DNA from 3 places in the Shewanella sp. S1-58-MNA-CIBAN-0166 genome. Region 3 is predicted to be linked to each of the others. Evidence: predicted binding sites of a transcription regulator. Region 3 holds the regulator's gene; each other region holds the start of a gene.
The links. The regulator MetJ, encoded in region 3, represses methionine synthesis genes. The targets are predictions, from matches to a motif close to TAGACGTCTAGACGTCTA.

Region 1 (11,202 bases), on a different contig from region 3:
AATGATGTCACGATGACAAGCGCGGCCTGTAATAATCACATGCTGCATCGCTGGGCGATTTCTTAATGCCGTTAATACTCGCTCAAGTTCGATATAGTGGTAACTGACCATGTAAGTCAGCTCATCAAGCAGCACCATATTAATCGATTCGTCTTTAAGCAGTTTTTCTGCCTCAAGCCAGGCTTCCATTGCTGCTTGGGTGTCTTTTTCTTTGTCTTGAGTTTCCCAGGTAAAGCCGGTACCCATTACATGAAATGGCACTCCAGCACCTTCGAGTAAATTACGTTCACCACAAGCCCAAGTGCCTTTAATAAATTGCACCACTGCGGCTTTATGACCATGGCCCACAGCGCGGGTAATCGAACCAAAACCAGATGTCGATTTGCCTTTTCCGTTACCGGTTAGTACCAGCAAAATACCTTTTTCGTCTTGCGCTGCGGCAATTTTGGCATCAACGCCCACTTTGACTTTCTGCTGGCGGGCTTTATGACGTTCAGCTTTGCTTGCATCAATAGTGTTAGCTTGTTCATTTTCGTGGTTATCAGTTGTCATGAGATTATTCCTTTCAATGTATTCATGTCCAAATGCGCTTCTAATACGTCGGCAAGACGATTTAGTTGCTGCTCGCGAATTTGGTTAATATCGATAGTATGGCGACTGTCTAAGCCAGCCCATTGCAAAATAAGTTGGCATGCAGCGGGATGGTCAAATAATCCATGCACATAGGTCGCTAAAATTTGTTGATCATTACTCACCATGCCATCAAGCTTGGCCATCGCCATTGGCTGCTGGGCGTATTGTTCAATCGATAGCGGCTGGATAACGTCGCTTTGAGTGAGTGAAGACTCACCACAATGGATCTCGTAACCACTAAACTCTGCCTGCTGGTCTTGTAAGCGTAAGTGACCCCTTACTTGAGTTAAGGTTTTGCTGGCAGTTAATACGGTCGTAATCGGTAATAAGCCCAATCCGTCACTGCAACCAGCATTATCTTCAATACCTAAAGGATCATCAATAAGCTCACCGAGCATTTGGTAACCGCCACAAATTCCGATGACTTTACCGCCATAACGTAAATGTTTTGTTAAGGCGATGTCCCAACCTTGCTCACGCACAAAAGCTAAATCTGCACGAACATTCTTACTGCCAGGTAATATGACTAAATCTGCAGCGGGCCAATGGGATGATTGAGCCATGCTCTGCATACTCACATAATGAAAATCAATATGCGGGTGTAAACGCAGCGGATCAAAGTCGGTATGATTACTGATCCTTGGGTACACTAACACCAATACAGACATACGTTGGCTGGCAGACAATGCTGTAGGTAATGAGCTTTGAGAGGTATCAATTAACGCATCTTCAGCGTCTAGATGTAGATCGTGCAAATATGGTAATACGCCTAATACTGGTTTGTTGGTATAGGCTTCAAGCCAATCAATTCCTGGCTGCAACAAGCTGATGTCACCGCGAAAACGATTTATCACAAAGCCTTTTACTCGCGCTTGCTCAGACGGGCTTAATAATGCCAACGTACCAACTAAATGGGCGAACACACCGCCTTTATCAATATCAGCAATAATGATCACTGGGCAATCTGCCTCTTCGGCAAAGCCCATATTGGCAATATCACCTTCACGTAAATTGATTTCTGCCGGACTGCCCGCCCCTTCAATCACCACTAACGAGTATCGTTGCTGCAAGCGCCTGTAAGATTGCATCACTGCCGCTAACGCTAAGGTTTTATAACCATAACTCTCGGGTCCGAAAAAGGCCTTAGCTTCTAATGTAGTTAACGCTTTACCGTGAATAATGACTTGGGCGCCAGTGTCTGAACTTGGCTTTAATAATACGGGGTTAAAATCTGTATGGGGTGCTAAACCACAAGCAATAGCTTGCAATGCTTGGGCTCGGCCAATTTCACCGCCATCGGCAGTTACAGCACTATTTAACGCCATATTTTGTGGTTTAAAAGGCGCGACATTAATATTTTGACGGGAAAATAAACGACATAAACCGGCAACAAGCGTGCTTTTACCCGCATCAGAGGTGGTGCCTTGCACCATTAATGCGCCACGTAATGGTGGGGCGATTGAAGATTGATCGTCAACCAATGACATTATGCTTTTAAGGCCAACGGTAGGCCTGCGACCACCAAAGTGACTTGATCAGATATTGCGGCTATTTCTTGGTTGAGCCAGCCCGCTTCATCAACAAAACGACGATTTAACTCACCCATGGGAACTATGCCCGAGCCCACTTCATTACTGACTAACACCACATCGCTTTGCAAAGCAGACAAACTGTCGATGAGTAATGACTTTTGCGTGGCCCACGAGGCGCCGTCATTTAACAATAAGTGATTGGTTAATAATAACGTCAGGCAATCGAGCAATATGACTTGTTGTGGTTTATCTATCGCCACCAATGTTTGGCCAACGTCATAAGCTTGTTCGTGCAATGTCCAGCTATGGACGCTGGACATACGGTCTTGTTGGTGTTGATTAATGCGCGCAGACATTTCATGGTCTAACGCTGTGGCTGTGGCTAAGTAAACACATGAATAACCAATAGCAGCGTATTCCGCCACACATTGCTCTGCATATCGACTTTTACCGCTACGCGCACCGCCTAACACCAAATGAATCATTAGCTTAATCCAACCGCTAAAATAACTAAGTAACAACACACTTCGCTGATTTGCTGCGCAGCGCCTAGTGTGTCACCGGTGTAGCCACCAATTTGTTTACGGAAAAAGCCGCCTAACAAAATGCGTACTAGCCACAAGGTAATAAATAGCACAAACGCCGCCACACCGTTAAGCCATAACAACACAAAAATACCGCTGGCGATTAAAATAAATAAATCATTTAATTGCTGGTCTTGGGCAATTGGCTTTGATTTGCTGGTGTCGTCATCTCGGACGTATTGTTCACTAAAAATCAAGCTTGATGCCACAACACGGCTAAGTGTATGGCCTGCTACAAGCGCACTGACCGCCGCCATTGGGCTATATAAAGCCAGTTCGACTAACAATTGCCATTTTAGCAATAACACTAATCCCAGCGACAAGGCACCATAACTGCCCAAACGCGAATCTTTCATGATGCGCAGCTTGTCTTCTACCGTCCAACCACCACCAAAACCATCTGCGGTATCGGCTAAGCCGTCTTCATGGAAGGCACCGGTCACTAATACACCCGCCACCATGGCTAATAAAATGGCAATGCTTGCCGGTAAAATCAGCTGTGCGAGCCAAAATACCAACGCACAAATTAAGCCAATGAGTAAACCCACTAAACCAAAATAACGGCTAGCTTTATTGAGTTTATCACTATCAATCACCACCCACGATGGAACGGGGATCCGAGTAAAAAAACTCATCGCCACAAAAAATAAATTTAACTGCCGCAACCATTTTATCTCGCCAGACATGTTGTTCCCTTAAACCACATTATTAACGCCAGCATCATCGAAACTGGCCATTTGATTGTAAAAATTCACCGCAGCTTGAATTAACGGTAACGCTAACGCAGCGCCAGTGCCTTCTCCAAGTCTTAATCCCAGCGACAACAATGGTGTTGCTTGTAGCTGTTGTAACAGAAGCTTATGTCCTTGCTCTTGCGACTCATGAGCAAAAACTAAATAGCCTCTTGATTGTGGAGATAATTTTACCGCAACTAATGCTGCAGCAGTAGCGATAAAACCATCAATCACCACTAATATTTTTTGTTCCGCAGCCGCCAGTATCGCCCCGGTCATTTGCACTATTTCAAAACCGCCAACGTGAGCCAAAATAGCTTCAGGAGAAACTAACTCATGTTGATGCAAATCAAGTGCTTGGTTAATGAGTTTTGTTTTAATAACCAAGGTAGCATCATCAATTCCCGTGCCTCTACCAACACATTGCTCAACATCAATATTGAGCATAGCTGACATTACCGCAGTCGCAGCAGAAGTATTGCCGATACCCATTTCACCTAAAGCAATTAAATTACAACCGGCATCAACATGGCGAGCAACCAACTGTCGAGCAAATTCAAACCCTTGGGCGACTTTTTCAAGTGGCATAGCCGCAGCTAAATGCATAGCCTTAGTGCCTGCGCCTAAGCGTTGGTCGATAACATTGGCTTGGCCTGTAAGCGGTTGTAATATTCCGCAATCGATAATTTCAAGCTCAAACCCGACTTGGCGACAAAACACATTAATTGCCGCGCCGCCTTGGACAAAATTATGCACCATTTGAGTGGTCACTTCGCTTGGCGCAATCGACACGCCGTAAGCGGCAATGCCATGGTCGGCAGCAAAAACTAACATCGTTGGTTTAGTGATTTGCAGCGGTGTGCTTAACGACTGTTTATCGCCGCGGTACTGCACCCGAGCAATCTGTAGCGCCAAGGTTTCTAGCTGCCCTAATGCCCCTAATGGTTTGGTTTTTTGATTAATCTTATGTTGAATATTGGCATCAACATCTGACTTAACAGCTTCTATAACAAACATGAAAACTCCAGCAATTTGGGCAGATAAATTCAATATGATGTATTGCAGCACTCATCCAGTGCTTATCAAAGAGCTTATCTATGTGCTTATCTATGTGCTTATCTAATTCTTAGCTATGTGCTTAGCTATGTGCCTATAAAAAGAGCTCAGTGTTTAACGGCGTTGACGCAAAATAAACAAGAAAAACACGCTGCCCAATGCAGCTGTAATAATGCCGACAGGCAATTCTTGGTTAAATAAAATGCATCGTGCTATCACGTCAATCCACACCATAAATAAGCCACCTAACATCGCGGTTAAGATCATCGGCTGACGTCCGGAAAATAATAGCCTAACCGTATGCGGGATCATCAAACCAACAAAACCAATGCCACCACAAGTTGCCACCAACATTGCCGTAATAAGCGAACACAGTAACAACATACTTAAGCGCAATTTTGCGACATTAATCCCTAATGTATGAGCCGTTTCATCACCCGCTTGCAGCGCCATAATTTGCCGTCTAAATGCCAACATAATCAATAAACTCACCCCTACCGTCACACTGGGTAAGAGTAAATTAGACCAACTGGCTTTAGCAAAACTGCCTAAACTCCAAAACAGTACTGACGCCGCAGCTTGAGGGGTTGAAAAATACAACAGCAAGCTAGTCAATGCCCCAAACAGAAACGACGTTGCTACACCAGACAGCAACATACGTTCAACTTGGCTACTTCGACCAGGTCCCGACAAAATAAACACCACCAACACCGATAAACTGGCGCCGATGAATGCTCCTATCGGTATGCTTAATGTCGACCAAGACCACCAAGGTTGCGCGGTAAAGCTTGGCGCTATAGTCAATACACCAGAAAACATTTCGGCAAACAAACCGGTTTGACTGAATAACGACACCACCAGCACTGCACCAAATGACGCCCCGGAGCTAATGCCAAACAAATACGGGTCGGCCAACGGGTTGCGGGTCACGGTTTGTAATACACTGCCTGCTATAGACAACCCTGCGCCAGCCACAAAGGCCAACAAAATTCTCGGTAAGCGTAATTCAAGCACAATACGTTGGGTTATCGTAACCGCATGTTCACTGCCTTCAATCGCACTCGGCATGTCGCCGCCCAATAAGGTATTAAATATCATTAATACGTCATTAAGATGAATGTTAGCCGCCCCAAAACTGGCGGCAAATATCGGGGTAAGCAGTGTAGCCAATACCAACAGACTGAAACAAACATAGTAGCGACGTTGCGATGCATCAATCATGATCGGGGCATCCTTTCTGACTCGGTTGGTAACCATAAAAATAACTGATCAGCGGCTTACCGTGTTGTGGGTGAAGATTAATGTCGCAGCACACACCAAACACGTCACTAATTTGCCGCTCGGTTAGCACTTCTGTTGGGGTACCTTTAGCAATTAATCGTCCTTGGTCGAGTAGCAGTAATTTATCGCACATTGCACTGGCTAAATTCAGATCGTGTATAGAAGCAATAACACTGATGCCTAAAGATGCAACGAGTTCAAGAATTTGAATTTGATAACGAATATCTAAGTGATTGGTCGGTTCATCTAAAATAAGAATATGCGGCTGTTGCACAATGGCTCGGGCAATTAGGGCACGTTGTTTTTCACCGCCAGATAACAGTTCATATTGTTGCTGAGCTTTTTGCTGTAATCCCACTTTGGTTAAGGCACTCACCACACGTTCACGGTCTTGGGCTGTGTTTGAGTCAAACAAGCCTTTATGCGGAGTAAGCCCCATCGACACTAATTGCTCGGTGGTCATGTCAAAATAATGCGGGGTATCTTGTTGCACCACAGCAATATTCTGCGCTAACAACTTAGAGGAATACTCACTGATGGGTTTAGAAAATATCTCAATATCGCCGCTGGTCGGCACAATATAGCGATATAAGCAGCGTAACAGGCTCGACTTTCCTGCGCCATTGGGACCAATTAGTCCTAGCATCTGGCCTTTAGGCAAACTGAAATGAATGTCCGCCAGAATCGTTTTATTATCGACTTGCCAAAAAAGATGATTTACATCTAATACAGATTCAGACATGAAAGTTAGCCCGCCATGTCCAATTAATTAACACAAACATCTATTTAATAACTCCCCTAAGTCACCCGCTTAGGCATGGATATTGAGGCGATTCAAAGCTGGTATCTGACTTATGTCCCCATATTCGATGGGTACATCTACAGTTGCGGGTACAGTTTGGGCTTATCCCAATTCCCAATACCTTGAAAGGCACTATGGTTTCGACGCAGATTATTACGACAATTATGACGCAAATAACTATTCAAATTACGGCGCTGATAACTTTGCAAATAACTTTGCAAATAACTATGCAAATAACTATGCAAATTGTGACACTAATGACTACGCACGTTATGGCGCAGATTATTATGCAAATTATTACGCAAATTATGGCGCAAAAATAATGACACTATGGTTGTAACGCTCAGCCAATGAAGTGTTACGGCCAATGTAATGTAAAGCTCACTTTAGCGGTATTGCTATTCATTGCTGTCGCTTGAAAAGCGTCAACCTTATCAACATCATCAGGCCAATATACATCGAGCACCATAATAGCAGCATAGGGGATCGCTAGGTTAGCGAATATTCCGCTAGATTGGCCAACCTTAAGCACGTAGCCCATTAAACAGCGCATCACCCCACCGTGAGTAACCACTAACGCATGGGGACAATCGACAGCTTGAGCAGTTTGCGGCAAGCTTTGCCCTTGTTGTTCGTCGATAGACAGTAAACAAGAGTGCTGCTGATGACGTGAGCGCCACAGTTCATCAACCACGCTCATGAGCCCGGCTTCTACTCGCGCAGCAAAATCGCTTACCGACTCGGCTTTATCAGGCGTGCTATCAGCCAACCATGGGTTATGCCAGTAAGCATCAAATTTACCTGGATTTTGCTGATAAATTGCATCAAACAATTGCCCATCCCAGACACCAAAATCAATTTCTTGCAGTGCTGGTATCGTCGTTAACGGTAATGTTAATCGCTGCGTTAAAGGCTGGCTGAATTGCTGACACCGTTGCAATGGCGAACTAAACACATGGCTAATTGGATATTGCAGTTCAGCAAACGCTTGCTGCATTTGGGCCATTCCAGTGTCGGTGAGCTTTACATCGGTTTGGCCGCGAAATATTGCCCCACCTTCGCATTCTCCATGGCGCATTAATATTATCTTGGCTTGTTTCATTTAATTCAGCCTTGCTCTAGTGATAAAAATTCGCGTACTATGGACGTCTATACGTTTATATGTCTAAAATACTATCTTAAAAGATAATCATTTAGAAGATAATCATTGTACGCAGTAATTGTCCAAGGCAATTGCCTGCAACGGTTAAAGCAACCGTTGTGTATAACTGTTATTTACAACACTTGTGCACAGCAATGATGTTATCGCCCTACTATTGTAAAAATAAGGGTATGCTTATCTCAATCAAGGTATCAAGCAACATAGTGATAAAAGGTAACTGTTATGGCGAAATCGACTTCTTACAGTCAAACACTTAAACAACTTAATGCATTGTTAGCGCAGCGTATTGTGATTTTAGATGGCGCCATGGGCACCATGATCCAAGACTATAAGTTGGAAGAAGAAGATTATCGTGGCGAGCGTTTTAAAGATTGGCATTGCGATGTTAAAGGCAACAACGACTTATTAGTACTCAGCCAACCGCAAATCATTAAAGATATTCATACTCAGTACCTGCTAAACGGTGCCGACATTATTGAAACCAACACCTTTAATGCCACCACTATTGCCATGGCCGACTACGATATGCAGTCGCTAGCCGCTGAAATTAACCTTGCTGGCGCTCGAGTCGCCCGCCAAGCGGCCGACGAAGTGGCCACGCAAACAGGTTCACCACGTTATGTTGCTGGTGTATTAGGCCCAACCAACCGTACTTGCTCTATCAGTCCAGACGTTAACGACCCAGCGTTTCGTAATGTCAGTTTCGACCAATTAGTCGACGCTTATGTCGAATCCACCAGCGCCTTAATTGAAGGTGGCGCCGATATCATTATGGTTGAAACCATTTTTGATACTTTAAACGCCAAAGCCGCCCTATTTGCGATTGAAAAAGTATTCGATCAACTTGGCGATCGCCTACCCGTTATGATCTCTGGCACTATTACCGACGCGTCTGGTCGTACATTAACCGGCCAAACCACCGAAGCGTTTTATAACTCTTTGCGCCATATCAAGCCGTTATCGATTGGCCTTAACTGCGCCCTAGGACCAAAAGAGCTGCGCCCGTACGTTGAAGAATTGTCACGTATTGCCGAATGTTATGTCTCTGCCCACCCAAATGCTGGCTTACCCAACGAATTTGGTGGCTACGATGAAACCCCAGAAGAAATGGCCGAAGTCATTAATCAATGGGCTCAAGAAGGCATGCTCAACATTGTCGGCGGTTGTTGTGGTAGTACACCCGCACACATTAGTGCTATTCGTGAAGCAGTGCTCAGACACGAACCAAGACAGATACCAGATATACCTGTGGCGTGTCGTTTATCCGGTTTAGAGCCACTCACTATCGACAAAAACTCGTTATTTGTTAACGTCGGTGAGCGCGCTAACGTGACCGGTTCGGCTAAGTTTTTACGCTTAATTAAAGAAGAAAAGTTTGAAGAAGCCTTAGATGTCGTGCGCGAGCAGGTTGAAAATGGCGCACAAATTATCGACGTCAACATGGACGAAGGTATGCTTGATGGCGTGGCGTCAATGGCGAAGTTTTTAAACTTAATCGCCTCTGAGCCCGACATCTCCCGCGTGCCCATCATGATTGACTCATCAAAGTGGGAAGTGATTGAAGCTGGGCTTAAATGCGTTCAAGGCAAGTCGATTGTTAACTCTATTTCGATGAAAGAAGGCGAAGCCAAATTTATTGAACAAGCCACCTTAGTAAAACGCTATGGTGCGGCAGCCATTATAATGGCCTTTGACGAAGACGGCCAAGCCGATACACGTGAGCGTAAAACCCAAATCTGTACCCGTGCTTATCGCATTTTGGTTGATGTTGTTGGCTTTCCACCAGAAGACATTATTTTTGACCCTAACATTTTCGCCATTGCCACCGGTATTGATGAACACGACAACTATGCAGTCGACTTTATCGAATCGATAAAAGACATCAAAGCCACCTTGCCACACGCAATGATCTCAGGCGGCGTGTCTAACGTGTCATTCTCGTTCCGCGGTAACAACCCAGTACGCGAAGCCATTCACGCGGTGTTTTTATACCATGCCATTCAAGCCGGCATGGACATGGGTATTGTTAACGCTGGTCAGTTAGCCATATACGATGATATTGAACCAGAGCTCAAAAAACGGGTTGAAAACGTAGTTCAAAACTTACCATGTCCGGTAGCCGACTCAAACAACACCGAGCAGCTACTCGACATCGCTGAAAGCTTTAGAGGCGATGGCTCACAAGTGGCCAAAAAAGAAGATTTAGCCTGGCGCAGCTGGCCGGTATCCAAACGTTTATCGCACGCATTGGTTAAAGGCATTACCGAATTTATTGATGAAGACACCGAAGCTGCTCGTCAAGAAGCCGTGCGCCCGCTCGATGTTATTGAAGGACCGCTGATGGACGGCATGAACGTGGTCGGCGACTTATTTGGTGCTGGCAAAATGTTCTTACCGCAAGTGGTCAAATCGGCACGAGTAATGAAAAAAGCCGTCGCTTACCTAAACCCATATATTGAGCTTGAAAAGGTTGCAGGCCAGTCAAACGGGCGAATTTTAATGGTCACCGTAAAAGGTGATGTGCATGACATCGGTAAAAATATTGTTGGAGTAGTACTTGCCTGTAACGGCTACGAAGTGGTCGATCTTGGGGTCATGGTATCGGTCGATAAAATTCTCGATGCAGTAAAAGAGCATAATATCGACATCATCGGCATGTCAGGTTTAATCACGCCAAGCTTGGATGAAATGGTTCACAACGTGAAAACCTTCCACCGTGAAGGCTTAACCATCCCTGCTATTATCGGTGGTGCAACCTGCTCTAAAATTCATACTGCAGTAAAAATAGCACCGCATTACCCACACGGCGCAATTTACATTGCCGATGCATCTCGCGCTGTACCTATGGTGTCTAAGCTGATTAATAACGCCACTCGCCAAGCAACCATTGACGAAGCCTACGCAGAATACGACATGATGCGTGAAAAACGTTTGTCGCAAACCAAGCGTAAAACCATCGTGTCGATTGAAGCCGCGCGTGATAATCGCTGTAAACACGACTGGGAAAACTACACCCCATTTACGCCTAATGTATTAGGTCGCCAGGTGTTTGATGACTATCCATTAGAAGACCTAGTCGAACGTATCGATTGGACACCGTTCTTTAGAAGCTGGGAACTGCACGGTCATTACCCTGAAATTTTAAAAGACAAAGTCGTTGGTGAAGAAGCGGTTAAATTATTTGCCGATGGCCAAGCCATGTTGAAGCAAATTATTGCTGAAAAATGGCTTACCGCCAAAGCCGTGATCGGTTTATTCCCAGCCAATACCGTCAACCATGACGACATTGAACTGTATACCGATGAAAGCCGCACCACATTAGAAATGACCACTCATCATCTACGTATGCAGCTTGAACGCGTGGGTAACGACAACTTCTGTTTATCAGACTTTGTTGCTCCAAAAGATTCAGGCGTTG
Region 2 (11,202 bases), on a different contig from region 3:
AACCCACATTGCGGTTGGAAGAATTAAGTCTGCGGCCATTGCCGTGATAGTTGGGTAAGGATCCGAGACCACAATAAAGTTTTCTGGATTACGGAAACCTGGATAAACTTCATCATTGATATTAGGACCAGCCTGCATATTGTTAGTACACATAGTCCAATAACAGTTTAATTTACCATCTTTAAGCATACGGCTTTGCAGTACGGCATGGTATCCAGGTTTGGCTGGAATAGTGCCGGCAGGGACTTGCCAAAGTTTTTCAGTAATTTCACGATGTTTATCATTGTTCACCACCATGTCAGCAGGTAAACGATGTGAGAATGTGCCTACTTCACGAGCAGTACCACAAGCTGAAGGTTGGCCCGTCAACGAGAATGGGCTGTTGCCTGGAGTGGCTATTTTACCGGTGAGTAAGTGGATGTTATAGAGCATGTTATTTGCCCACACACCACGAGTATGCTGGTTTATACCCATGGTCCATAAGCTCATCACTTTGATGTTAGGGTCGGCGTAAGCTTTTGCCATAGTCTCAAGTTTGTCAGCCGGTACGCCGCTCATTTTAGCTGCGTATTCTACAGTGTAAGTGCTAACAAATTTTGCATACTCGTCAAAGCTAATCGGTTTGGCATCACCGCTACCTGGGTTTTTAGCTTTCTTTTCCAATGGATGTTCAGGGCGCAAGCCATAACCAATGTCAGTGGTACCTAGGGCAAATTTAGTGTGCTTGCTAACAAAGTCTTTGTTTACTGCTTTGTTTTGAATAATGTAATTGGCAATATAATTTAAGATGACTAAGTCTGTTTGAGGCTTAAACACCATGGCATTATCTGCTAAGTCAAAGCTACGGTTTTCGTAAGTAGAGAGTACGTGTACGCGGGCATCTTTATGGCTTAAGCGACGGTCTGTTAAACGTGCCCATAAGATGGGATGCATTTCTGCCATGTTGGCGCCCCACAATACAAAGTGGTCAGCGGCTTCTAAGTCATCATAACAACCCATGGGTTCATCAATACCAAAGGTACGCATAAAGCCACCCACAGCTGATGCCATACAATGGCGTGCATTAGGATCGATATTGTTGGTGAGAAAACCAGCTTTATGAAGCTTAGATGCGGCGTAGCCTTCCCAAATGGTCCATTGACCAGAACCAAACATCCCTACAGAAGTTGGGCCTTTTTTGGCTATGCTGGCTTTCCATTTTTCGGCCATGGTATCAAAGGCAACGTCCCAACTTACTGGCGTAAAATCACCTTCTTTATCATATTTTCCATCTTTCATTCTGAGTAATGGCGAGGTTAATCGGTCCTTGCCATACATGATTTTAGATAAGAAATAACCTTTAATACAATTTAAGCCTTTGTTAACAGGGCTTTCAGGGTCGCCTTGAGTGGCAACAATTTTACCATTTCGAGTACCCACTAAAACACTACAACCTACACCGCAAAAGCGACATGGGGCTTTATCCCATTTTATTTCACTTTTACCTTCTGCAGCTTGAACGATATTAATTGGAATAGCGATACCCACGGCCGACGCTGCTGCGGCAGCGGCGTTGGCTTTTAAAAACTCGCGACGACTGATGCTCATGGTGTTCCTCACTCTTAGAATGTTGTACTTGGTACGTGATAGTCATTGGAGGTGACGTGATAGAGTGAGTCTAGACCTTACTAATAACATGGGTATACCTCAGAATGGGTATAGTGGTTAATAGTTGTGCAAGGTCACATTTTTCAGCGTGATGTAAATCTCATTTTAACAATTAGGTAAATGCTGTTTTAGAGATTGCTTGTAAAGCGTATTGTGCTTGAGATGCAGATTTTTTGCGGATTAAAAGCCCATTGGTGCTCTGTTGCTAACATGGTACCAAGGAATGGGAAATTGAGATTTTGAGAGGTATGATCTTTGTAGGTAGGCCAAGGCTTGCTTATCTTCGAGAGCGCATTCCACTCGAATGGTAAACAAGCCTAGTAACCCGTAAGCTCCATATAACCTTGACCTTGGTGGCTGCCTTTAATCGTAATGGGGCCTTCCCAATATGAGGTTGATACTGGCATGTCGCTGTTGGGGTTAACTGCTTGAGTTGTGACGTCGATGGCTTCACTGTTAATGTTAATTCGCCATGCAATAGGATGATTGCCTAATGCCGTTTGTTGCCACTGAGTGGGTTGCATATCGATATCATTAGGGTTGTCTCGGCTATTAATATTGTGACCACTACCATCAGCGAACATCCTTCTAGCACTGTAAAAATGTGCTTGGTCATTTTCGCCGCGCAGTCTAAATGCCATTAACGTTGAGTTGTCGTCTAAACGCAGTGAAAACCAATCCCAACCTTGCTGGGCCTTGGTTAAAAATTGTGAACTCCATTCGCGGTCAAGCCAAGCTTTACCGCTGACTTTTTCAGTAACACCATGACGGGTAACTAGACCCGTTACATCAATAAAGGGTTGGCTGTAATAATAAGATGCCACGCTTTGGTCTGCACTTTTGCTGCTATAACCTTTATCGCCTTGTAATTGCAGAGGTTGCTGACTGTTTAGCTGTAATTGATAACTAAACTTATCACTAGCGACATTTAATGTGGCCGGAAACAGACTGTCAGACTGACTTAACCATTGCCAGTTTTGTAAATGTACTTCAAATGGTTGTGGTTTAACGCTTGCAAGTTGTGGGTGGCCTCGTGACCATTTTTCGGCCATTAAATGTTCAGTATTTGTGGTTACCGCGGCATGTGCCATGTAAAGCTGATTGGTCACCCAATTATTCGTTGTTGTCGCTTGAAGGCTTACTGGTGGTGTCATTCCGATACGAAATTGAGTCCATTGCACGCCTACATCTTCACCTGCAGCGGTGGTCAAGTTTGCGGTTAAATACCACCACTCAATTTTAAAGTCATCGTGAGCTAAGTGGTCTTGCGGAAAGAGTAAGGTTTTACCTTGAATTACTTCGCTATAACCTTCAGCAGAAGCTGACGACATACTGCTAATGGTAGACTGTTTTACTGCAACATTTTGCTGAGGAGAGCAAGCCACTAGCAATGCGCTAAGAGGAAAGACAATGACCATCAACCATTGCTTCTGCACTCTGTAGCTAACAGTTTTGAACGCGACGTTGAGTACGCTCTTGAAAGTGAAAGAGGTCATAGTGCTTCCTGTTGCAAGCTGGATATCAAGGGTTTTCTGGTTTGCCAATACAAAGGTAAACACACTGCAAGTAAACAACTGACTACAGCAATGATCACCACTTGAGCATATGCCGCCCAATCCCACACCATGGCGATGCTCCAGCCAAATGCTTGTAACGTGACTTTATGAATTAATAAATAACCCAGTAACGCGCCTGTCGGTAACGCGACCAAGCAGGTTAATAACACGATAAATAGCATTTGCACTAACACCATCATCCGTAATTGATTACGACTAACACCTAGAGCATACAAGCGGGCTAATGGTGCTTGCCTCGCTTGCGTTAGCATCATACAGGCACTGAATAAGCCAATGGCAGCTACGAGTAAGGTTAAGCTATTAAGCACTACAGTGATTGAGAATGTTTTATTAAATATGTTAATCGCTTCAGTCTTAATTCGCTGCTGGCTGTACATGTAAGCAGAAGACAGATTGATTTGCTGGCTAATATTGTCTTGTAGTGGAGTAATATCACCTTGATAAGACACGGCTAGGCTAATGGGTTTGGCGGGTAATTGAGATTGCTGCCATAAGGACTGAGTAATAATCGCTTCGCCTTGGGGATTACCGTAATCGTAATAAATTCCGCCAATGTTCAAGCTAGCTTGACCAAGTTGCGATAGTTGAACTTTATCGCCTATATTGAGTTGGTATTTTATCGATAATGGTTCACTTATCATCAGGCTTTCACCTGCTGTGAATGTTGTCCAAAAGTCATCGGCTGTGGTTTTAAATACAGTTGTTTCGGTTAAAGACAAATGGTCACGACTGACAAGGTGGATAGCAACCTGTGTTTGCGGCGTTTCAATTCGATTAAGGTTGCTGTCGACAGTCCATTGCTCATAAATCGCTTCAACCTTGGGATCTTGTTCCAATAATATCGTTAATGTATCGATTTGGTTTGGATTGGGTCTAATGTATAAATCTGCATGCAAACGGGCATCGAGCCATTTTTTTAAGGTAATTTCAAAACTGCCCACTAAGGTGTTCATGGCAATATTGGCACACAAAGCTAGCAGCATTGCCATCATCGCCAGCGCGAGAGGAGCAATAATCTCTTTGGTTTCGGCAATCACGTATTGCCACAGTCCTTTAGGCATAAATGGACTGAGTAAGTTAACTCCCCAATGTAAAAATTGAGGTAACAACAACGGAATCGCAACCGAGAGAATACCCAGTAATACTAGGCTATGGCGATACTGTTCGGTAAAGGCGAAGGCGATAGTACACACTAAGATTAGCAATGCTGCGATGATAAATTGTCGCCAATGAATAATGCCGAATTGTTGGCTTTGTGGTTGTTTTTGAGCCCCTTGCGCAAGTGGGGTGTTAATCAGGTTTATCAGCATGGGAATACAAGCAGCAAATGCCGCTGACAAGGTTAATATGAGTGCTTGTGCAAACCATTGCCATTGCCAGTTTCCGGGTAATAATTTGGCGCCATAAAGCTGTTCAAGAGTGATGGCGACCATAGGTTGTAGCCATTGCGATAATTGCAGTCCGACAATAAAACCTAATACACAGCCAATAAACACTAAACAGACTATTTCAATGCTTAGGGCAAGCATGATGGTGTGCCTATCGAGCCCTTGCTGCATGATTTGCACCAGCAATTTTTGACGCTTCATTAAGCTATAACGAACCCCGTTGTAGGCAATAAATAAGCCGACAACAAAGGCCAACATGCTCATGGCATCAAGATTAAGATGAAAGCTGGCAGTGAGGGCGGTAAGCGATTCGCCTTCACTCGTTTGGGTGGTGAAATTTAGCTTACTGGTATCAATACCTGCTTGGGTTAGGGTGTTCGTTAATCGAGCTATCAGTTGCTCATCTGTTTCTGATTCGTTTGCGGCTGAGATATTTGCATTTGAAGAGGGTGAATCAAATACGGCAACGTAACTTAACTTACCCTGCATATTCAACAAGGGTTGAGCGAGTGAGATATCGGCCAAAATTGCCGAACCAAGCCCCCACGAATCATCAATGGCAACGAGTTCAACAGCAGTGTCGTTCAGTATTATGCGGTCAGAGTTGTTGGTCACTTTATTCATACGTTCGCGCTGGCTTGCCGACATTAGCACTTTGGGTTTGCCTGCCAGTAATTCTGCTAGCGGAATATGCGTCGCTGTTATCGATGAGCTAGCACCTGATTTTTGCTGTTGCATGTTGCTGGTCATAGCGGCAACTACATCACTACTATTAACCCGCCATAATCGGCCTTGTTCATCGGTTGCGATGCCTTCAATGCTGGCAATGGTATTGAATCCTGCATTGGCTAATGCAAAATAAACTGACTCATCAATACTGCTTTCTGTACGGTGGCTAATCGATAAGCGAGCTTGTTGGCTCATTAGTTCGGATACATTACCATAGCTTTGTTTGGCGTTTTCGTTGGTGGCGTATACGCCAATCAGTAACGTTACCGCGAGCATGATGCCCAGTAAAATAGCACTGGCTTGCAGGGGGGCATGACGATAATGGCTGGCAAACAAGTGCAAGCATAACCTTAAGCGCTTAATTGAGAATAAGTATGATGAAAAGTTAGTTGTCATGGGCTTAACCTTGCAACGTCATGTCAGCAGGGTTAATCACAATCTGCTGATTTTCGACGTGCCAGCGATGCTGCATAAATGCGGCACATTGTTCGCTGTGAGTCACCATTAAAATACAACAGTTGGCTTGTTGAGCGAGTTCGGTAAGTAGTTGCATGACTTGTAATCCGGCGTGTTGATCAAGATTACCTGTCGGTTCGTCGGCTAATATGAGTTGTGGTTTGTGAGCTAATGCCCGCGCGATAGCCACTCGCTGTTGTTGTCCACCGGATAAGTTTTCAACGTTGCGGTCTAACAATGGCGTTAATCCTAGCTGGTGGCAAAGTTCATCACACCAAGGGCTCCATGCTAACTGATTTAGCGCCAGTGAAAATTGAATGTTGTCGCGCACATTTAATGGTGTGAGTAAGTTAAATTGTTGGAATATAACCCCGAGCGACTGACGTCGATATTGGCTCCATTGCTTATCTTGCCACTTTGTCACCGATCGCATGTTATCAGCCTGACGGATTAACATGTCACCGTTGTCTATGGTTTCAAAGCCACCAATGATATTCAGTAAGGTACTTTTACCGCTGCCGCTAGGCCCGGTTAATGCGATAGTTTGACCTTGCTGCAAAGTCAGGTTGACGTGATTAAGCACCGAATGAAATGACTCGCCATCGCGGAACCCTTTACTAATATTTTCTAAGGTGACGATAGTAGTCATAGTCGCTCCATAACGAATTAGCTTAATTGAAGTTCTGAATAAACAGAGTAATATTATCAATAATATACGTGATATAGATCATTAATGTTCAAAAAATAAAAAAGCGAGCCAATGGCTCGCTTAATGAAGATACAACATCAATTAATTAAGCATCTGCTAAAGAATATGGCAACTCGATAATAGTTAGCTGTGAGCTTTCATCTCCGGTAATACGAAGTTGAGCGTTGTTTTCGGTATCATTTGGCAACACCGCGGTAAGCAGTACCTTGTCACCATATTGGACGCATTCAATGATATTGCCACCACGACGGAAGCCGCCTTCAAGGGCAATTTCTAATTGAGTGTCAGTGCTGATGGTTTGCTTGGTAGTACCAGACAAAATATACAATGCACGTTTATTGCCACCGCGATATTTCATCCTGGCAATGGTTTCCTGGCCCATGTAACAGCCTTTGGTAAAGCTAATGCCATTAATGGCTTGCAGGTTGCACATTTGCGCAACGTACTGGCCGGAATGAGCGGCATCTATGTTTGGATAACCGGCTTTAATTTCCAATGCTTGCCATGCACTGGCAGCAAACAATGTTTGTCCAGATTGGCTGATAATGGTTTGTGCTGCTGCATTGTTAATAATGGCAATAAAACGTTCACCATCACGAATAATCACACCTTGCTCAACAAGGCTAAGTGGTTGCGATACATCGCCAAAATGTTCAGTTGCAAAGGCTTGTGCTTTTGGGCCCGCAATACCCATTATTAGATAATCATTGCTGACATCGGCGAGTTCGGCTTTACTGAATACAGCGTATTTTTGTAACTGAGGTAAATCCAAGCTTAAAGTACTTTTTGGCAGTAACATGAATAAGCTATCGCCGATTGAAAACCCACGGAAACTGGCGAGCATTTTACCTTTAGGGTCGCAATGAGCACCCCATTTCCACTCGTTTGTGCCAAGGGAGGTAATATCTGTGGTGACTTGGCCATGAATGAAACTGCGCCCTTGCTCACCAGTGATTTCGATTAACCCCATATGCGTCAAACTTGATAACATTAATTCAGGAGACGTGGCGATAAAATCCCAATCTGGTTGGTTTACTGAAATGGTCATAACTATCCCTAACGTGTGAATAAGACGGTATGGTTGGAGTGTAACGGATTAATAGAATGCTCAACAGGGGGCTATGGTTTTAAAGCCAATAAAAAAGCTACCTTGTGCACAAGGTAGCTTTTTAGGAAGACAATTAACTCAAGTTAATTGCTTATAAAAGTCAGTTTAAAACAATACCCGCGCACGGATAGTGCCTTCAATAGATTTTAATTCAACCAATGCTTCTTCAGCTTGATCAGAATCGACTTCCATTACCACGTAACCAATTTCAGCAGTGGTTTGTAAGTACTGAGCAGCAATGTTAATGCCTTTTTCAGAAAACGCTTGGTTAATTTTAATCAATACACCAGGACGGTTTTGATGAATGTGCAATAAGCGTGAGGTACCGCTATGTTGCGCTAAAGACACTTCAGGGAAATTGACCGCAGACAGGGTAGAACCGTTATCTGAGTATTTCACCAGTTTGCCAGCCACTTCTACGCCGATATTCTCCTGTGCTTCAGCAGTACTACCACCAATATGCGGTGTGAGTAATACATTGTCTAAGCCACGCAGTGGAGAGATGAATTCATCATCATTCGACTTAGGTTCTACCGGGAATACGTCAATCGCAGCACCCGCAAGATGTTCTGACTTCAGGGCATCGGCTAAGTCTTCGATATCAACAACAGTTCCGCGAGAGGCATTGATAAAGAAACTGCCTTGACGCATTTGAGCAAATTCAGCTTTAGCGAACATGTCTTTAGTTTGCGGTGTTTCAGGTACATGCAGGCTAACAACGTCTGCTTGGGCCAATAACTTGTCCATAGAGTGAACTTGAGAGGCATTGCCTAACGGTAACTTATCTTCAATATCAAAGAAAATCACTCTCATGCCCAAGGTTTCAGCCAAAATACCCAGTTGAGTACCAATATGGCCATAACCAATCACACCTAAGGTTTTACCACGGACTTCAACACTGCCATTAGCACTCTTCAACCAACCGCCACGATGTGACATGGCATTGCGCTGTGGAATGCCACGCATCAGCATGATGATTTCACCAATCACCAATTCAGCAACACTGCGCGTGTTGGAGAAAGGGGCGTTGAAAACAGGAATACCCAGTTTCTCGGCCGTGGCTAAATCGACTTGGTTGGTGCCAATACAAAAACAACCAATCGCAACCAACTTTTCTGCACGGTGCAATACTTCCGCAGTAAGCTGGGTGCGGGAGCGTAATCCAACAAAGTGAGCATCTTTAATTGATGCAATCAAAGCCTCTTCGCCTAACGAGGCTTTATGGTATTCAATGTTGGTATAACCTGCACGTTCTAGTACATCGACCGCAGTTTGGTGGACGCCCTCCAACAGCAGGATTTTGATCTTATCCTTGTCAAGCGAGTGTTTCGCCATGATATGGGTACCCTCTTATCATTAAATGGTGCTTAAGCTAATGGTTATACTAATGCTTATACTAATAGTTATGATATAAATGCGGACTTCCGGCGCATTATCAAAGTAGCACTTTTTTAAGCGCTTGTAGAGGGCTAGATGGCTAAAGTTTATATTCTAATTTGAGAACAATATCTCATGGAGAGAATTAAGATGAAGAGTAAGGTTATATGGATAGGGATTTATCTATTAGTACTGTTGTGGTCAGTTAGCGCACCTAAAGATATGTTCACTTGGTGGTTAGAAGCGATACCTGCGTTAATCGCATTACCTATTTTATTTTTTAGTCGTAAAAGCTTTCCTCTGACTACGTTAGCTTATGCACTTATTTTAGTGCATTGCTGTGTGTTATTTGTCGGTGCACGTTATACCTATGCTGAAGTGCCGTTATTTGACTGGCTAGCGCAAGTGATGGGCGGCGAGCGCAATAATTACGATAAAGTCGGCCATTTTGCTCAGGGTTTTATTCCGGTAATATTAGCTCGCGAAATATTTATTCGTAAAAATGTCATGCAAATAGGTGCTTGGTGTCAGTTTTTAGCAGTATGTTTTGTGTTGGCGTTTTCAGCTTTTTACGAATTAGTTGAATGGTGGGTTGCCATTGCTACCGGTGAAAATGCCGAGGCATTTTTAGGCACTCAAGGATATGTTTGGGATACTCAATCTGACATGTTTCTAGCATTAATTGGTGGGGTATGTGGCTTACTGTTGTTATCGTCTCTTCATAATAAACAAATAGCGACCAAAATGGCGCTTAACCAGCCTCCGGTATGATAAGGCTCACTTAACTTATTTAGTTAGCTTATTTTGTCATAAAATGAGTAAATTTGGCTGCTAGCATTGATGAGAGATTGATGATGTTGAGCGAATTGAAAGTATGAGCTTATCAGTCTTGGGTTAGTGATAAAGTCTACGCAAAGTCAGTCAAATTTACTATTCATACTTTAGACTTACATAATAGTCATATCAACTAACAAATTTTTACTATGCTTGCTGTATAGGAAGGTTTTTTATTATAAGAATCGTGATTGATAATGGCCGACTTAACCTAATAGCCACTTTTTTGGTGAGTCGATTTATCTCGTAACGCGATTAACGAATGAAGAAAGAACATGCTCTAATATAACGACAAAAAGTAAACTATCTGCTCAGCCTAGTTTTGAAGGCTAGTAAACGTATTTCATTTACGTATAGTATATAGCCTCAGGATGTGCTCAAGGTATGTTGAGCAATAATGTACTTTTCAGGGAGAAGAGTGATGAGTTCAAATATTGATGAGTTGGTGTTTTTACACCAAATCGCAGCACCTTGCCATTTAGCTATTTTGGCAGAATCTATCGGGTTGAAAACTCGAATTGTAAAACATGCGGCTGAGCTTGAGTTAGAAAAAAAATCCAACAACTTTTATCTTGTTTCACAAAAAGGTGCGGCCTTAGACAGTAAGGGTATCCCGTTACTGGTATCGCGTTTAGTGGAGCATGTCCCTGTAGCATTGTACCAAGTTGAACGTGGATCACTTGATCAAGAGTCAGCATTACTCTTAGGCGTACGGGGTTTGTTATACAGTGATCAACGCATGGACTTAATGCTGACGGGTCTGCGTAAAATGGTTTCTGATGAATTGTGGTACGACCGTCCACTGATTAGTAAGATTTTTAGACGTTTAGTCCAGCAACTCGATACCAACGTTGAAATCCCTGCAGATACCGTGGCCATCCTCCAAAGATTAACCAGTCGAGAAAGAACCATTATTCAGCTTGTTTCTAGCGGTGCGCGTAATAAAGAAATTGCCCAGCGCTTGTGTATTAGTGAACATACTGTAAAAGCGCATATCTCATCTATTTTCCGTAAAACGGAGTCTCGTAACCGAGTTGAGTTATTGCGTTGGGCACAGACCTACCAAAGCCATTGCGAATTAGTGAGTTAACGTACATATAGATTTAGTTAATAACTATAAAAGGAGCTTAGGCTCCTTTTTAATGGGTTAATGTTATTGATCGCGTTTTTCTTTCAAAAAGGTAAGCTAATCAGTACACTGAGTTTTCTAATAATAATAATGATGGATATTAAGAATGAGTATTTGGTTTAACACTGTCACTTTAGAAGATTGTGCTCGTTTAGATGCAGGGATGCAGGGAAAGGGCACCTTAATGCAAACATTGGGCATTAAAATTACTGAAATCGGCGACGATTATATGGTTGCCACAATGCCAG
Region 3 (11,202 bases):
TTTGAAAGATAGTCGTATTGATTAAGGTCTATTGGAGTAGGGTGTAGCGAAAACGGGTGGTTATGTCGGTAGTAAGCATTATATTATGCTGCTTAAGTTGTTGAATAATTAACCACTGCTACACTTGTTTCATTGATTTGACTTTGGTTCAGTAACTTCACCTATGGTGTAGGAGGCTGTTATGCAAACAAAAGAAGTAGCATTACTGATTCAAGATGCAGTGCTATTACCCGGTGGACGACTTGAAATTCGAGTTGTGGCACCGAGTGATTTAGCCATGGTTGCCGATGTATTAAAAGGTCACTATGGTTTAGCATTTGCGCCATTGAAAGTGAATAGCGAACTGCCTTGTTATATTGCAGCAACCCAATGCAATATTATTGATTTCAACCAGTTAGATGATAATTCTTTAAGCATCGTTGTTGAGGGAACACAGCGTCTTAAAATTTTATCTGCCGCGCAAAAACGAGATGGTTGTTGGATTGCTCGTGCGCTCCCTTGCGCTAATTGGTGCCATGAGCCCATTGCGGGTGAGTTTGAAATTATCAGCGCCGCACTTGAACAATTTTATCAAGTGAATCCAGATTTACTGGAATTGTATTCACAAACGCATTTAGAAGATGCCGCTTGGGTGAGTCAGCGTTGGTTAGAGGTTTTACCTATGTATAACCGTGATAAGCTGATTTTAGTTGAACAACCTAATTGCCATAAAACCATGGATTTTGTGCTGCAATTACTAAAATCTCACGTGGATGTATAAGCGCAATATTGTGTTATCGGTATCGAGATAATCAAGATACATTTTCGGCCTAGCCTGATAAGATACCTTCTCGTTTGAACCTTACCTTCATCTTTATATAGCCAAGTTGTTTATGCCTAATTCATCAAACTACACTGCGGATCATCCTCAATCCTCTTCCCAAACACCAAGCGCTGCCATTGCCGCTCAGCCTTCGTATATTGTGTTGCCGCGTGCTAATGAATTAGCAGGTAAGCAATACCACACAGTAGTTGAGTTTTTGGTCGATCATTTTAAGCAAATCGATGCCAGTGTGTGGCAGCAACGGATCAAAGATGGCAAAGTTCATTGGCAAAATGGTGAGTTAATTACCGCAGACAGTGTCTATCAAGCCACTGCCAAAGTGTATTATTACCGCGAAGTGCTGGCCGAAACGAAAGTGCCTTTTGCTGAGCAGGTGTTGTATCAAGATCTTGATACCATTGTGGTTTATAAACCGCATTTTTTACCTGTTACCCCAGGCGGAAATTACGTCAATGAATGTTTAGTGCATCGCTTACGTATCGCCACTCAAATAGATACGGTCGCACCGGCGCACAGGCTCGATAAAGATACGGCTGGGGTGATGTTAATGACGCTCAATCCGCAAACACGCCATGCATATCATCAACTATTTTTAGATGACAAGATCACTAAAGATTATCAGGCCATCGCTAAATTAACGCCTAGGTTGGTGAGTGAATTAGCCGATAATACTTGTACGCTTCCTATTCATTGGACTGTTCAAAATCGTATTGTGGCGGCAAATCCAAGCTTTACCATGCAGGTGGTTGAAGGCGAGGCGAATAGTCATTCTGAAATCAGTTTAGTGGCGGTAAAAAATGGTTTTGGCTTATTTGAGTTAAGTCCGATTACCGGTAAAACTCATCAATTACGTGTACATATGCAAAGTTTAGGCATGCCGATTTTACACGACCGCTTTTATCCAGTGCTACAACCTAAAGGGCCGGACAACTTTGATAAACCATTGCAATTGTTGGCTAAACGGTTGCGCTTTACCGATCCAATCAGTGCTATTGAACAAGATTTTCAGTGCCAAGGTTTGGATTTTTAGTTGGTTATTTAGCGAATAAAAAAACCGCCATCGTAAAGTCGATAGCGGTTTTTTTGTATCAGCTTATTGCTGTTGCAGTGAGCTTATCTGAGTATTAGTCAGCTTTAGTATGTTTAATACCTTTACGATTTTTCATTGGGTCGCCATCATAACCAAGGGCTTTCCAGTCTAAACGCTCGCCTTTGTTGTGGCAGTCATTACACTGTAGTGCCTTGTCTTTTGGTGACACCATGTGGTTGATGCGCCACCACATCTCAGTTTCAACAAAACCATGCTGGCCACTGTATTTAAGTCCTTTCTCTATCATGGTTGGGTTAGCTTCCATGCCTAATTTGGCAGCTAAGTCCCAATCAAACTTATCCCAGTAGCCACCTTCACCGTACGTTTTAGGGGTTATTAGAATATTGAGTTTAGTATCATAGATTTGCTTACCCGTGTGCACTTTAAATGGGTAGATTTTAGCTTTAGGGTCGCGAATATCACCTAATGGATAAGCTAATTTAACCGTTTTAGTTGGGTCCATTTTATCGCCAGCCATATACGCATCGGCGCGGCCATTAAACCAGGCATATTGTGGTTTAACGTCTTTTTGCCAAATAAAGCTGCCTTTCTTTTTCATAAAGGTGTGCTTGCCGTATTGGTCTGTTGTTTCAGGAAGATCTTGACCTGCCTGTGACCAATCCCAACGCATTTTGGTGGGTTCATTTTTAGCAAATGATGGTATGTGACAAGTCTGACACGCTACAGTTGCTGTGTGTGTATTGAGCTTTTTATTTTTGTGAGGCGCAGCATCATGGCAATTTACACAACCAATTTTGTTTTCACCACCAGGTGATACGCCCATCGAGTTACCGGTAATTTGATGATTTTCAGTAACGTGACAAGTTTGACACTGGAAGTCATTGCCATCGGTATCCATGTGGACATCGGTCGCTTTGTCTGGATAAGACATTGATGAGTCTAAATCGCCGTGTTTAACCGCATCACCGCCGCCACCGTAAAAGTGGCAACTGCCGCAATTGTCACGCACGGGAGCACCCACATTTTGGGCAACATTGGCTAAATTGACTCTTGCTAAGGCCTCGCCTGCGCCCGCAGGATCTTTAATGTAAGTTCCTGTGGTGTCGTGACAGACTAAGCAATCGACTTTGGTCATGTCTTTAAAGTCGAATGTAGAATCTTTCCAACCATAACCGGCATGACAACTGGTACAACGCGGTTCGTTACCCGATATCGATACACAAAAGTTGTTAATGCTGTTCTTTTTACCACGCATCACTGTGCGGTCAGGTAGTTTTTGCTCTAACTCCCAAGTCCAATGTGAAGATTTCATAAACTCTTCAGCATGTTCTTTATGGCAGGTTAAGCATTGTGTCGTCACTTCAGGGCCATTAGCAAAAGGCCCTTTCAGCGCCTCTTTGTGGTTAAAGGCAGCCTGTGCGCTACTGCTTAATAACAGTAATACAGCCAGTGCTGATAATAGTTTCATGATATTTGTCCTTACCCCTGAGCTTGTGCTCAGGGGGGCCAAGTTAGAAGGTTAAGTTAGCGTTAGAAGTTAACGGTCAGTGAGGCATTGACGTCATAGGCGGTGTCAACAACGGGCAACATTGAGTACGCGCTACCGGCAATCACATCGTCAACCTTCATCGGTGCACCTACTGGTGAGCCACTTCCGGTATATTCATAGTCGTAATACAAACCGGCTAACTTGATAAACATTTTTGGATTAATATCAAAGATATAATAAGCTTCGGCAACGTGGCCGCGAGTGGCTAACTTACTGCCGATTGGGTCGTCTTGTGCTTGGGTGAAGGGACTCCAGTATTTAGAACCGTAGTTATATTCCAAACCGAATTTGCCGTATGGTGCAGGAATTTGCATGCCCACATAAATGCCGTAACCATCTTTGGTGTCGCTATCAACGGTTTCTTTTGGCACCATAATGATTTCAGTTCCAGTGCTGTTCAACTCTGCTTCAAATACTGCATCGCTTAACATGCCACCGAACAAACCAGCATTGCCGTTAGGTTCAGCACGAGTCCATCCTAATGAGGCAAACATTTTCAGGTCGTCATCGGTTTCATAGGCATAACCTAGGCCACCTAAGTACATATCACCAATGACACCGCTTGGTTGTACGCGGGTGACGAAGTTAAAGTTGTCGAATTTTTGCATGTCTTGATACATGGTTGGGGCAAAGATACCCGCCAGTTGAGTAGGGAATGCCATGGTGCCCGTAAAGCCATCATTGACATCTTTAGCACCGAATAAAGTGAACTGTAAGAAATGGTTACCGTCATTAATCACGTCGATATTAAACCCGCCGAGGTGGGTATCTTTAGTGATGATGTCACCAAATAATTCGCCATTGCCGTACTGTGACTCAAAGCCTTGACCATAGCAAAAACGCACTGTTTGGCCTTCAATACCGGTGATATCACCCAAGTTGTAACCTAAGGTAAGACCATCAAAGTTGAAATTGACTAAGTGACCAGATGGCGTGCCGCCTCTGAGTTCATTTTCACGATAATGATTTGGTGGACCGTACGTTGAAGGACGACGTCCAATAGAAAGGTAAGTGCCACTGCCGTTAATGTCTTTCCAATTAAAATAGGCGCGCTCTACTTTTAACTCATCACCACTGGTGCTACCGCTACTGGTGCCGTCCATGGTGAATGAATTCCATGAGTCGAATACTTTAACCCCAGCAGAGTCTCCCCAGCTCTTAAACATGGTTAAGCGTCCTGCAAAGCTGACGTTATCCCACACTTTGGCGTCAATGTTTAGGCGTAAACGAGTTGTGTAAAATATATCATTATCAATGTCTTGTTGGGTTTTTTGGCCTAACAACATTGGCATAACGCCTTGAAGCATACCGCTTTGAAACGCGCTAGCTAAATCAGGGTTTGCCATCATCATTTGGCCTAAAGGTGAGGTAGCACTGTTTGGATCGCCAAACACTCCTGACATGGCTTTAGCGCCAAAGTCAGAAAAGTTAACGTTCATGGCTGGGTTCCAAGTGACGTTTTGATAATGTAATGAATGTGCTTTAGTTCTAAAATCACCCGTAATGGCTATTCTGTCTAAGGCTGTGTGACGCTCGGTTTTGTCAACTCGTGAATTTAAATCATCAAGATCTTCATTAATAGTAGCGAGTTGCTGTTTAAGGTCGGCAATTTTTTGTGCATCGGTATCTGCTGCTAGGCTTGCGCCGCTCATAAAGAGCGCGTTAGCCACTAATATTGAGATGAGAGTTCTCATGGTCTTTCTCCCCTTTATTTGCCAACTAACAAGGTCAATTTGGCAAATTTTTTGTGTCAGAATCCCTGAGGCTAAGCCTCACAGTTTTTCGTTTGGTTTATTGGCTGATGTTTCTTTTAGAACGAAAAGATACTCAGCATTGATGATTTAGCCGCAGGTAGCTGGTTGGTCTGAATCGGCGGCGTGGTCATATAAGAACTGTTGAATGTCTTTTATGTCTTTTTCTGATAAGGCTTCAAAAACGGCAGGTTTGGCTTTGTGCTTATCACGGGTGAAAAAACGATCCCATTGGCTCATGGTTTTGGTCATTGGGGTTAATTCAGGACCTTCACTGTTAGCGCTGTGGCAGGCTTTACATTCTTTTTTGTACAGGTGCTTACCTTTTTTAGGATTACCACCATCTGCGGCCATCACTTGGGTGCCAAGTGATAATGCCATAGCAACTGCGATACCAACTTTAATGTAAGTGTTCATCATTTTGTCCTCTGTCGGGCTTATTAGGGTTGTGCATTAACAGCATTTAATTATTTCTTTGCTGTAAACAATGTTACCTAAAAGTGAGTAGTGTTAATTTGAAGTAGATCATATCCATGAGAAAAATCTAATTGAAAAAAAGTTAATTGAAAGAAATCTAATGAACTAGTGTGATGTGGATCTATTGCGCCAAGATGAGGATTTTGCTAGAGGAGATAAAAGTGGTTTTTTTGATACTTATTGATGGCGTTTTTAGGTGAGAAATAGACTGCTTGATAAATAGAAGGGGAAGATTTTAATCATTATTAGCGAACAAGCCCATTGATGGCTGGTTTTGTTTACAGGTACAGAATAGCTGATTAGCTCATTAACGTGTTGGTCGACATAATCACTAATACAGTGGCACTAATACTACATAACACTAAGGTGACTATGCGGGTTTTATCTTTATCAACGCGGCCAATTAATCTACCTGAGACAAGATAACCAGCAACGACTGAAGGCAATAATAGCAGTGATAGCCATAAATGCTTCACTTCAACTAAGCCGACGATGGTTAGAATAGCTAAGGCAATTAATGAGCTAAACACGAAAAAGGCAGATAATGCCGCTCTAAACTGACTTGGGTCTTGGCCTGCAAGCAAAATGGCCATTGGTGGACCACCGATAGCAGCAATATTGCCAAATATGCCTGAAAATACCCCAGCGATAAATAAACTGAGGCGATTAATGGGGGCGGTAAAGCGAAAAATGCTAAGAATAACAGCAATAAACACAATGCCTGCAATCACTAAGCCGAGTATGGCTTGTGGGGCAAACAGCAATAATCCAGCGCCTAAAAACCCCCCAGGGATCCGCCCGAGTAAGGCATATTGCAAACCATTAAATTGTAGGTGACCGCGTTCTCTAAATAAGGTCATTGCAGAAATGGCAAAGCCCATAACAATAATAGGAACAGGAACTAATTGAGGATTAACAATATACAGCAGCGGGCTAGCAACAACGGCTAACCCAAAGCCAATTAAGCTTTGGGTTAGCGCGCCAAAAAACACGATAATTGATGCCAGTATCAAGGTCGTTGGATCGATAAATGACATCATAAGTTCTCTTTAAAAACATGACGACTTCTTATTAGGGTCGTTTCAAAGTCTGTGAGGTATTGACTAATCAGTGAATTATTCGAGCTCTTCCCACTCGATACCCATATCATCCATTAACTTTTTCGCTTCACTTGGAATGCTATCAGGCTGATCTTTTGATAGATCACCGTCATAAGGTAATGGTTGACCTGTGTACGCATGCAAAAATGCTTCGCATAGCAGTTCACTGTTAGTTGCATGGCGCAGATTATTTATCTGGCGACGCGTCCGCTCATCCGTCAGTACTTTTAATACTTTTAAAGGGATAGAAACCGTAATTTTTTTTACTTGTTCATTTTTTTTGCCGTGCTCGGCATATGGGCTGATATATTCGCCATTCCACTCAGTCATTAACTTACCCTTAACGATAAATACGCTGCAGATTTTAAACCGTTACAATCTCTAGTCAAATTATTGCTACTATTTAATCCCGATTGCAAATAGATTTCTTGATGTTTAGACGTCTAAACGTCTATTTAAGTTGACGGATGGGGATCTCTTAGGTAAATTTGGACGTCTAGACATCTCTTTGTGTGTTTGTGAAATTTTAGGAGTCACCATGACTAAGCATCAAAACGCCACATTGGCCGTTCGCCAAGGTATTGAAACAGACACACAACATGGTGCTATCGTGCCACCGATTTATTTATCGACCAATTATTCATTCGATGGCCACAATAATCCGCGCGAGTTTGATTACAGTCGTTCGGGTAATCCTACTCGATGTATTTTAGGTGACGCACTCGCCAAACTCGAGCAAGGTGCTACCGGCGTGGTGACATGTACCGGCATGGCGGCGATTACATTGGTGACTAGCTTACTTGGCCCAGAGGATTTATTGGTTGTGCCGCACGATTGTTATGGTGGCAGTTACCGCTTATTTACTAACTTGGCCAAAAAAGGCCAATTTAAGTTATTGGTTGTTGATCAAACTGATGCGCAAGCGCTGAGCAAAGCGATAGCTCAAAAACCGAAAATGGTGTGGTTAGAAACGCCATCGAATCCTTTATTGCGGGTGGTAGACATTAATGCCATTAGTATCGCTTGCCATGACGTTGGCGCGCTAGTGACAGTCGATAACACCTTTTTATCACCAATATTACAGCAGCCATTATTATTAGGTGCAGACATTGTTATTCACTCAACCACCAAATACATCAATGGTCATAGCGATGTGGTCGGTGGAGCGGTAGTGGCTAAAGATCCTCAAGTGGGTGAGTTGTTACATTGGTGGTCAAATACTCTTGGGCTTACGGGTTCAGCATTTGACAGTTATTTAACCTTGCGAGGCTTACGTACTTTAGCGGTACGAATTCGTGAGCATCAACGTAATGCACAAAAGATTGTTGAGTTACTCAGCGCCAGTGATGTTGTGGCCAAGGTGTATTATCCGGGTTTAAAAGACCATCTAGGTCACGAAATTGCGGCAAAACAACAACAAGGCTTTGGCGCTATGTTAAGTTTTGAGTTAATCGGCGGCGAAGCGGAAGTGGTGGCATTTTTAAAGGCGCTGTCGTTGTTTAGTGTTGCCGAAAGTTTAGGCGGAGTGGAAAGTTTAGTCGCCGTTCCGGCCACCATGACCCATAGAGCAATGGACCCACAAGCAAGGCAAGAGGCTGGTATTAAAGAGACTTTATTGAGACTATCTGTCGGTATTGAAGATGCAGATGACCTCTTGGCCGATATTCAAGCAGGCCTAGCAGCTGTTGCCGCGATAAAATCAGCTTAATTCGAGTTTAAGTTAGCTGTGGTTTCGACCAAATTGGGTAAAATAGCAAAACATGCACTTGCAACACTATTGGTTTCAAAATAGAAGTCTAGCAGTCGCAACAAAAGTCGTAGTTGTTTAAGGAGTCAGTAATGACGCGAAGTCATTTACATAAGTTTGGTGGTTCAAGTTTAGCGGATGCAGATTGCTATCGCCGTGTTGCACATATTCTACTTACGCATGGTCAGAGTGATGATTTAGTTGTGGTATCCGCCGCCGGAAAAACGACTAACTTCTTATACAAATTATTGAGCCTGCGTGACAGCGGTCAGTTGTGGCAAGAAGAGCTGCAAATTCTGATCAGTTACCAGCAGACGTTAATTGAACAATTATTATCAAACGAGCAAGCGCGTGATTTACGCGAACGTTTGTCTACCGACAAATCTCAGTTAGTCAGCTTATTATCTTTAGAGCAACGTAACGATTACCAATTAAACCAAGTGGTGAGTTTTGGTGAACGTTGGTCGGCGCGCTTAATGGCCGCTTTGTTACGAGAAATGGGCGTAGCTGCGACTCATGTCGATGCGTGCTCTATTTTGGTAGCCGATGAAGGCGCCGTACCCAATATTTTAGTGGCTGAGTCTCGTGACAAGGTACAGGCCTTATTAGCCTTGCACCCGCAAGAGCGTTTAGTGATCACCGGCTTTATATGCGCTAACCGCCACGGCGATACCTTATTGCTGGGTCGCAATGGTTCTGATTTTAGTGCCACCTTAATTGCCAGCTTAGCTGACATTGAGCGTGTGACCATTTGGACCGACGTTGAAGGGGTATTTAACGCCGACCCGAATAAAATTAATGATGCTAAATTACTCAAGAGTATGTCATTAGCCGAAGCTGACCGCTTAGCGCGCCTGGGCTCTCCTGTACTGCATTCTCGTACCTTACAGCCGTTATTTAATACCGACGTGAGCCTAGCGGTACGCTCAAGCTATGCTTCACACACCGACTTTACTTTAATCGCGCCACTGAGTTCATCAGCGAGTGCGCCTGTGGTCACTAACTTAAATGAAGTGGTGTTGTTTAGTTTTAAAATGAACGCAGACATTGAACCATTGTTGGCCATTTTGGATAAAGCAGGTATCACACCGTTAGCTTATTGGTCGCTAGCACAACATAAGTTTGAGTTGGCGTTAACGCTTGAAAGCCAGAAACAAGTGCAAGCTTTACTCACTCAATACAGCAGTGAATTTTTGATTGAAGAGTTGAGTGCCCAAACTGACTTAGGCCTAGTGGCATTAGTCAGTGCCGATGCTCATCACTTTAGACGCAGTTTTGCCCGACTACTCAGCCGTGATGCCAAACCGATTTATCAAGATGCATTAAGTTTGGTCACTTTAGTCCCGCAAGCTCAAGTGAGTTTATTGACCCAAAAAGTACATCGTCGTTGTGCTGGACCAAGAATGCGTATTGGAGTGTTATTGCTGGGAGTGGGTAACATTGGTGAGGCGTGGATTGATTTGTTTAAACGCGCCAGTCCAGCATTAGATCACGAACTTGAAGCCTCTGTTGAGCTTGTTGGTTTAGTCGGTTCGAAAAAAGCATTAATTTCTAACGACGGAATTAACCTTGAACAATGGCAGCAAGATTATCAACAGCAAGGTATTGAATGGGATTATGATCAGCTTTTTGATCAATTAGCGCAGTTATCATGCGATGAAATTGTCGCCTTAGATATCAGTGCGAGTGCTGCTTTAACCTTACAATATCCCGAGCTATTTGCCCGTGGTATTCATGTGGTAAGTGCCAATAAATTAGCCGGCTCAGGGCCATTGCCATTTTATCGTGAATTAAAGCAGCAGCTGAGTAATCGCCGCTTATTTTGGCGTTATAACGCCAGCTGTGGCGCAGGTTTACCTATTCAACATGCGTTAAATGACTTACGTAATAGTGGTGACACTATTGAAGCTGTGGGTGGTATTTTCTCGGGCACGTTATGTTGGTTGTTCGAAAATTATGATGGCAGTAAGCCGTTCTCAGAATTAGTACTGCATGCTCGCAGTTTAGGCATTACTGAACCTGATCCACGCGATGACTTATCTGGCCGCGATATGCAACGTAAGTTGTTAATCTTGGCTCGCGAGATTGGTTTAGCGGTAGAGCTAGACGATATTAGTCTTAACTCATTAGTACCTCAAGCTTTAGCAGAGTTGTCACTAGAAGATTTTTTAACACGCATCAGTGAGTTAGACGATGATTTGTTGCAGCAGTATGTCGCTGCGGCTGAACAGAACAAGGTGCTACGTTATGTGGCTTCGCTGGATAAAGTGGAAGGTAAGTTACAGGCTGAAGTGGGTTTGCAGTGGGTTGATAATAATCATCCTTATGCCAATTTAACCCCAGGGGATAATGTGTTTGTTATTCGCAGTGCGTTTTATCAAGGTAATCCATTGATTATTCGCGGCCCAGGGGCTGGGCGTGAGGTGACTGCTGCAGCTGTGCAGTCGGATTTGGTGCATATTTGCAAAGACTTGTTGCAAGAGTAGTTTTGTTAAAAAAGACCATTATTAATGGTCTTTTTTTATGTCATCTCGGGAATGTTTATGAGCTGAAATTCAGCTCTTTTCTTTATTTGCCGCAAACCGCTCAACGCATAAATACTAAAATGTTAGATGACAAGTGTTCACATCTTGAAATGGAGTTCAAAATAATGATGAAAATCAAAGTATTTACTAAAGTGTTAAAACCTAAACTAAGCTTTTGG

Region 1: metH (methionine synthase) is a predicted target of MetJ. The motif match lies at 7,765-7,782, and genes of this name have one in related genera.
Region 2: serA (phosphoglycerate dehydrogenase) is a predicted target of MetJ. The motif match lies at 9,077-9,094, and genes of this name have one in related genera.

Annotation. Positions count from the first base shown of each region.
Region 1 covers NZ_JBEOPN010000051.1:8,196-19,397, reverse strand. The annotation lists gene cobO (cob(I)yrinic acid a,c-diamide adenosyltransferase) at 1-552, opposite strand, end outside; gene AAEY99_RS20480 (cobyric acid synthase) at 549-2,120, opposite strand; gene cobU (bifunctional adenosylcobinamide kinase/adenosylcobinamide-phosphate guanylyltransferase) at 2,120-2,650, opposite strand; gene AAEY99_RS20470 (adenosylcobinamide-GDP ribazoletransferase) at 2,650-3,435, opposite strand; gene cobT (nicotinate-nucleotide--dimethylbenzimidazole phosphoribosyltransferase) at 3,445-4,500, opposite strand; gene AAEY99_RS20460 (FecCD family ABC transporter permease) at 4,654-5,760, opposite strand; gene AAEY99_RS20455 (ABC transporter ATP-binding protein) at 5,753-6,562, opposite strand; cobalamin riboswitch at 6,642-6,762, opposite strand; gene AAEY99_RS20450 (histidine phosphatase family protein) at 6,981-7,724, opposite strand; gene metH (methionine synthase) at 8,007-11,202, shown strand, end outside.
Region 2 covers NZ_JBEOPN010000049.1:11,217-22,418, reverse strand. The annotation lists gene napA (nitrate reductase catalytic subunit NapA) at 1-1,587, opposite strand, end outside; gene AAEY99_RS20280 (lipocalin-like domain-containing protein) at 1,965-3,143, opposite strand; gene AAEY99_RS20275 (ABC transporter permease) at 3,140-5,737, opposite strand; gene AAEY99_RS20270 (ABC transporter ATP-binding protein) at 5,742-6,446, opposite strand; gene ygfZ (tRNA-modifying protein YgfZ) at 6,592-7,554, opposite strand; gene serA (phosphoglycerate dehydrogenase) at 7,720-8,949, opposite strand; gene AAEY99_RS20255 (DUF2238 domain-containing protein) at 9,142-9,762, shown strand; gene AAEY99_RS20250 (helix-turn-helix transcriptional regulator) at 10,247-10,915, shown strand; gene AAEY99_RS20245 (PaaI family thioesterase) at 11,061-11,202, shown strand, end outside.
Region 3 covers NZ_JBEOPN010000011.1:86,088-97,289, reverse strand. The annotation lists gene AAEY99_RS08980 (LON peptidase substrate-binding domain-containing protein) at 182-760, shown strand; gene AAEY99_RS08975 (pseudouridine synthase) at 873-1,853, shown strand; gene AAEY99_RS08970 (tetrathionate reductase family octaheme c-type cytochrome) at 1,948-3,342, opposite strand; gene AAEY99_RS08965 (DUF3373 domain-containing protein) at 3,405-5,117, opposite strand; gene AAEY99_RS08960 (c-type cytochrome) at 5,265-5,594, opposite strand; gene AAEY99_RS08955 (sulfite exporter TauE/SafE family protein) at 5,951-6,691, opposite strand; gene metJ (met regulon transcriptional regulator MetJ) at 6,767-7,081, opposite strand; gene metB (cystathionine gamma-synthase) at 7,290-8,459, shown strand; gene AAEY99_RS08940 (bifunctional aspartate kinase/homoserine dehydrogenase II) at 8,591-10,984, shown strand; gene AAEY99_RS08935 (hypothetical protein) at 11,149-11,202, shown strand, end outside.